Linked DNA regions of Prochlorococcus marinus str. NATL2A. The protein of the gene in region 2 binds, or shares a complex with, the protein of the main gene of each other region. Links are inferred from orthologs where the notes say so. Each region holds a gene or a part of one and is shown on either strand. Other genes may lie near its edges. The genes, in order: hisH and hisF.

Region 1 (3,218 bases), 760 kb from region 2 along the record:
GAGTTGGAATTCCTCAAGCAACTGCTATTTCTGATTGCGCTGCTGCAAGGGATGATTTTCAAAAAGAAAGTGGGAAATATGTCCCAATTATTGCTGATGGAGGAATTATCACTGGTGGGGATATTTGCAAATGCATAGCATGTGGTGCTGATTCAGTGATGATTGGTTCCCCTATCGCAAGATCTCATGAGGCTCCAGGTAAAGGTTTTCATTGGGGTATGGCAACACCAAGTCCTGTTCTACCAAGAGGTACAAGGATTCAAGTTGGAACAACCGGTAGTTTAAAAAGTATTCTTTGTGGACCAGCAATTCTTGATGATGGAACCCACAATTTGTTAGGAGCAATAAAAACCTCAATGGGAACTCTAGGCGCGACTAATATCAAGGAAATGCAAAATGTTGAGGTAGTTATCGCACCTTCTTTGTTAACAGAAGGAAAGGTTTACCAAAAGGCGCAACAGCTTGGAATGGGAAAATAAAGCTACCGAAAGATTTCAGAATTAAATACAATGGCTACAATTGAGTAGTGAGAGCCTTTGCTCTCACACTCCTCACACTTAAAAATGCCCGACTTGTTCGGGTTTTTCCTATTAAAAGGGGCCTAATGAATATTCAAACTTCGTTTAAAAATGGCAGCAAAACTTTTTATAGGCAAAATACAATTGTTATGATCAAGTTCTTAAGACTTCTAAGGTATGTCCACAGCTTCTGCAGTAACTGATTCCTCTTTCGAACAAGAAGTCCTCCAGAGCGATGTTCCTGTTTTGGTTGATTTTTGGGCACCTTGGTGCGGACCATGCAGAATGGTTGCTCCAATTGTCGAAGAGATCTCAAAAGACTTTGAAGGCAAAATAAAAGTTTACAAATTGAATACCGATGAGAATCCTAATGTTGCTAGTCAGTATGGGATAAGAAGCATCCCAACGCTGATGATCTTTAAAGGAGGTCAGAAAGTAGATACCGTTGTGGGAGCAGTCCCTAAAGCCACCCTCTCAGGAACAATTTCCAAACATCTCTAATCCCAAAATTTAGAATTTCTAGAGCCCATTTCAAATGATTCATAGGTAAATCTTTTGACAAAAATTGGATTAATAGATTATGGAATGGGTAATCTTTTTTCCGTTCAACAAGCATTTAAAAGGTTTAATCAGCCTTTAGATATTATTTCTGATATCAAAACACTTCAGTCTTGTGATGCTTTAATTCTTCCAGGAGTTGGTGCTTTTGATCCCGCAATGATGAATTTAAGAAAAACTGAACTAGTACCTTCAATAATTGACTGGGTAAATAATGGTAAACCACTTTTTGGAATTTGTTTAGGATTACAGCTTTTATTTGAGGCTAGTGATGAAGGGACTTCAGAAGGATTAGGAGTTATCAAAGGTCATATTCGCAGATTACCTCAAGAAAAAGACGAAAGGATTCCGCATATTGGTTGGTCTCCAATATATAAAACAAATGAATGTCCTATTCTAGAAAATTATCCTGGTTCTAATTGGATGTATTTCGTCCATTCCTACTCAGCATGTCCTTTAGAACCAAAACATACCGTAGCTGTAACAAAATTTGGTAAAACTGATGTCTCATCTATGGTCTGGCATAAAAATACTGGTGCCTGTCAGTTTCATCCCGAAAAGTCAGGAGTCGCAGGACAAAAAATTATTTTTAATTGGATTAATTGGTTAAAAAAAAACAAATTTTAGTTTGAAAGGGAAATTGAAATTAATGTCTGGGAAAAGGATAGAAAGTCCTTTAAGCCAAAAGACAAGACCAACCTCCTCAAAAGTAAGAGAGGCACTAATAAATATTCTTGGGAACAAGCTTAGAGGAGCAAGTTGGCTAGATCTTTGCAGTGGAAGTGGAGCAATGGCATGTGAGGCTCTGCAAAAAGGAGTAAAGAGGGTTCTTGCAATTGAAAAGCAGAGGGAAACTGCAAAAATATGCAAAAAAAACCTTATTGATGTATCAAATACTATGGATCAATCAATACATATTGAAGTCATTTGCAATGAATTGATCTCATTTCTCAAAAAAGGACCAAAAAGTCAAAAAATTCAGTTTGTTAAAAATTGCCAAAATCCTGAAAAATTTGCTGAAAAATTTGATTTTGTTTTTCTAGATCCTCCATACGAATCTGAAGTATATGAAATTACTCAAGAACTTTTATTATCTAAAGAATGGATTAAAGAATCAACTACTTTGATATGCGAATGCTCGTCAAAATCAATACCAAGAATACATAATGGGTGGAAATTAAATAAAGAGAAATTTTATGGAAGCACCTCTCTCATTTTTCTTATTCCCAATCAGGCATAGAACTGCTCCGACGGTACTGATTCCATGCACTAACAAAAAGGCCTAATAATGTTATGGGAACTAGTCCAAGAACAATCCCACATAGCAGAGGCTCAATCATTGGCTCGTACTTTTATGATTAATAATCCCAATTCTTTCATGTCAAAGAGGTTTTAGTGAATCTTCCGTCATCAAAAGCATTAATTAAGGAGAACCAAGAAATTAGCTCTTGGAGAATATTTTTATTAACTTCTGCCACTCTAATCCTATTAATTTTTTTTTGGAGAATGGGGGATTTCAAGCAAGATCCTTTCATAACTGAAACTTTATCTATTCAAGGTGACTCTTTGTCAGGAAGTAAATTATTCAAAATCAATTGTGTCGGTTGCCATGGGATCTCAGCTCAAGGTTTTGTAGGGCCCGACCTCCATGAAGCGACTCAAGAAATGAGTGATAAAAAGATTATTAATCAAGTTATTCGAGGATTGACTCCACCAATGCCAAGTTTTGAAATCGAACCTCAATCAATGGCTGATCTGCTGGAGTATATGCATTCACTCAATTAATAGTGGCTATAAATAAAACTCTAAAAGTAATACTTGTCGAGCCAGCGGGGCCAATCAATGTTGGGAGTGTTGCAAGACTCTGTGAAAACTTTAGTGTTCATGAATTACGACTAGTTTCACCTAAATGCGATTATTTAGCTCAAGAAGCAAAAAAGATGGCTGTAAGAGGATTGAAGATCTTAGAGAAAGCAAAAGTGTATGAAGATCTAAATTCAGCACTTTCAGACTGTTCAAGAATTATTGCCACTTGCGGTAGAAAAGAACATGGAGAAATCCCTCTTAATTCAAATAAAGATGCTTTGAGCTGGGGTCTTAAATCAGAAAGAGAAGATACAATAGCTTTAGTTTTTGGAAGAG
Region 2 (3,243 bases):
AGCTTTGATATGATTTTTTGTTTTAATGATTAATTTTATAAACTAATTAAGGAACTATGTCCAATAGCTATTGCAGTCACAAGCATTCCTAAAATTAGAAATGGTTGTGCACTGGCTTGGTATTTAACATCAAATTTTAATGGATCGCGTAATAGCCATATGTCTTGGAATGTGATTTGAGGAATTATTAGTAAAACCAGAATGACAGATGCAAAATGTTGTCCTATAGCTATTAAAACTACTACCATTGCCAGCTGAAAGATATCTATCATTCCTGCGCTAATACGACTTGCATTTTTAATACCAAAAACAACAGGAAGTGATTCAAGCCCAAGGCTTTTATCCCCTTCCACGCTTTTAAAATCATTTATCACCGCAATCCCTAGACCTGACAAGCTGTAGGCAAGAGTAAGCAGGGCCGTTGTCCACGTTAAATGTCCAAATAGAGCCTGTCCAGCCCACCAAGGAAGAGCTATATAGCTCGCACCAAGTGCATAATTACCAAGCCAACCATTTTGTTTAAGTTTTAAAGGTGGTGCTGAGTAAATAAAACTTACAAATGAACCTCCCAAAGCCAAAAGAAGGACGGAAGGAATCGTGTGATGTGCCCACAAATCTAATAAATAGGCAACTCCAAGACCGGCTATTAGTAAAACCCAAATTTGACATTTTACTTGGAACAGAGAAATTGCCCCTGAAGGTATTGGTCTATTAGGTTCATTTATTGCATCAATTTCTCTATCAAAGTAATCATTTATTGTTTGGGTATATCCAGTTAAGAGTGGGCCGCTCATAAACATGCAACTTATCGAAGCAAGAATGTTGCTTAATTCCCAGTGATAATTGCCACTGGCCGCTGCTCCACATATGACTCCCCATAACAAGGGAATCCATGTGATGGGCTTCATCAATTGCAAACGAAGCTTCCATATGTTTGTTGTTTCAGAACCTCCTTTTATCCCAAGGAGTTGCCTAGCATCGCTCACTTTGTAATCTCAGGGTTAAGAAACTTCATCTTCGAAGAACCAATGTTTGCTCCCGTCATTCATTTTAATAACCACACCAATTCCACCCCTTCCATCTGTCATCTTATAATCGATTACAGTGCCTCTTGGGTCTTCTGATAGTTGGTCTATCAAATAAGAAGGTATGCGGTCCTGGACACGTTCAATATTAACTTTAATTTTTGAACCTATCCTTGAAAGGGAGGTTGGCTTAGCCATGGAATTAAATTACTTGATTTCGGCACCTTAACAGTTCCTCCGTTTAAAAATCATGGTTGCTTTAAGATTGATTCCTTGTCTTGATGTTTCAAACGGACGGGTAGTGAAGGGGGTTAACTTTGTTGGATTGCGTGATGCAGGTGATCCAGTTGAATTGGGATGTAGATATAGCAAGGCTGGAGCAGATGAATTGGTCTTCCTTGACATAACAGCTACATACGAGAAAAGATCTACTTTGGTTGATATGGTTAGACGAACATCCGAATCAGTAACCATTCCTTTCACTGTTGGTGGCGGAATAAGTTCATTGAATGGAATTAATGAATTGCTACGAGCAGGAGCTGACAAAGTAAGTTTAAACTCTAGTGCTGTTAAAGACCCTTCGTTGATTTCTAAAGGGGCAAATCGTTTTGGATCTCAATGTATTGTGGTCGCAATAGATGCAAAAAAGAACAAAAATATTCCTAATAAGTGGGACGTTTATGTGAGTGGGGGAAGGAATAATACTGGCTTAGATGCGATTGAATGGGCAGAAAAAGTTTTTGAGATGGGAGCAGGTGAAATTCTATTAACCTCCATGGACGGTGATGGAACTCAAAATGGTTATGACATAGAACTCACTAAATGTATTGCTGATAAAGTTCCAATACCAGTAATAGCTTCGGGAGGCGCTGGTTGCTTGAGGCACATTAAAGAGGCTTTTACTCTTGGGAAATCTTCAGCTGCTCTTTTGGCTTCTTTATTGCATGATGGACAATTAACTATCAGAGAAATAAAAGAATATTTGATTAAGGAAAATTTACCTATAAGACCAATTGAATGATAAATATTCTCATCAAAGGATGTAAAATCGATGTTTTTAACCTTAAAATTTTTTTGCTATCTAAGTTTTTTTCTGTATTTACATGAGGCCTGGTAATACTAAAGCTATAGAAGAAATGTTTAATTCAATTTCTTCAAAATATGATTTTTTAAATGATATATTTAGCTTTGGATTGCATAGGTTTTGGAAAACAAGATTATTGGATATTCTTAATCCAACTTTTGGAGAGAAATGGATAGATCTTTGTTGTGGAACTGGCGATATGTCAATACTTTTGGCTAGATATATAAAAAGTTCTAAAAATATTACTGGAATAGATTCAGCTTCTCAAGCATTAGTAGTTGCGAGGGAAAGATCTAAGCAAAACTATTCTTCAATTGAATGGATAAATGGTGATGCTCTAGAAACAAATCTCACATCTCATCAATTTGATGGCCTTTTAATGGCCTATGGCTTAAGGAATCTTTCCAGCCCTTATTCAGGCCTTGAAGAGGCTTTTAGAATTTTGAAACCAGGAGGAAGAGCTGGGATATTAGATTTTAGATCTTTTGAAGGAACCTCTATACAAGGGCTATTCCAAAAGATTTATTTAAGTTTTTATGTTGTTCCAATTTCATCTCTTTTCGGTTTAGGAAAAGAATATTCATATATAAAAAAAAGCTTAGTTAACTTTCCCTCTGGTGAAAAACAAATTCATTTGGCACTTTCTGCGGGCTTCAAAAAAGCAAAATACCAAACATTAGCAATGGGACAAATGGGGATTTTATTACTTGAAGCCTGAATCAAAATCGTTCAATCTATTCTCAATTCTTTTCTTCTACAAAAACTACATTTACCCCATAATTTAACTTCTCCCTTGGGAGATGGGACTTTGCAAATAGGACAATTGGTGATTCCAGTCTTATCAGTTCTACTTGGGTGCTTTTCCCATATTTCTTTTTCACTCTCCCTTGTAACTAAATCTTTGGGGTAATGTTGTCTAATCCGAATCTCTTTTATTTGATAGCCATATGATTTTAAAGACGCAATTAATTCTAAGCGGTTGTACTGGATAGCCTGTCTCCACTGAGGATGACTTGCTCCAATCGTTAAAATTTTATTTTGAATATTGAGTGGTGTGCTATTAAATGCGAGTTGTTCCCCAGCTATTGCTACCCAATCTTGAATAAGTCCCCCGACATTCCCTTTCCATGAAGA

Evidence for each region.
Region 1: the proteins of hisF (region 2) and hisH are in contact, whole or in part, in a crystal structure (PDB 6RU0), measured with the Thermotoga maritima proteins. The link is inferred for Prochlorococcus marinus str. NATL2A from one-to-one orthologs. Residues at the interface, in WP_004080486.1 of Thermotoga maritima: Met1, Leu2, Ala3, Arg5, Ser40, Glu41, Asp45, Glu46, Ala70, Glu71, Ile73, Asp74, Ile75, Pro76, Phe77, Asp98, Lys99, Ser122, Gln123, Glu161, Thr195, Leu196, Asn247, Arg249, Glu251; in WP_004080484.1 of Thermotoga maritima: Asn15, Arg18, Arg22, Arg117, Leu118, Pro119, His120, Met121, Gly122, Trp123, Asn124, Asn134, Gly135, Tyr136, Tyr138, Val140, Tyr158, Glu180, Lys181, Ser182, Ser183, Lys184, Ile185.

Annotation. Positions count from the first base shown.
Region 1 is NC_007335.2:1,190,586-1,193,803, forward strand. The notes cover bases 1-2,888. They hold hisH (imidazole glycerol phosphate synthase subunit HisH), read left to right. Parts: upstream 1-1,073; coding sequence 1,074-1,703; downstream 1,704-2,888. Other genes in these bases: PMN2A_RS06620 (GuaB3 family IMP dehydrogenase-related protein), read left to right, coding at 1-479; trxA (thioredoxin), read left to right, coding at 696-1,019; rsmD (16S rRNA (guanine(966)-N(2))-methyltransferase RsmD), read left to right, coding at 1,726-2,316; petG (cytochrome b6-f complex subunit V), read right to left, coding at 2,297-2,416; PMN2A_RS06640 (c-type cytochrome), read left to right, coding at 2,472-2,861. In the rest of the region: more of PMN2A_RS06645, read left to right, coding at 2,889-3,218. UniProt on the Escherichia coli protein: IGPS catalyzes the conversion of PRFAR and glutamine to IGP, AICAR and glutamate. The HisH subunit catalyzes the hydrolysis of glutamine to glutamate and ammonia as part of the synthesis of IGP and AICAR.
Region 2 is NC_007335.2:426,078-429,320, forward strand. What follows is about bases 248-3,160. They hold hisF (imidazole glycerol phosphate synthase subunit HisF), read left to right. Parts: upstream 248-1,275; coding sequence 1,276-2,046; downstream 2,047-3,160. Other genes in these bases: chlG (chlorophyll synthase ChlG), read right to left, coding at 248-986; petP (cytochrome b6f subunit PetP), read right to left, coding at 1,002-1,223; ubiE (bifunctional demethylmenaquinone methyltransferase/2-methoxy-6-polyprenyl-1,4-benzoquinol methylase UbiE), read left to right, coding at 2,129-2,827; PMN2A_RS02280 (DUF721 domain-containing protein), read right to left, coding at 2,839-3,160. In the rest of the region: more of chlG, read right to left, coding at 36-247; more of PMN2A_RS02280, read right to left, coding at 3,161-3,243.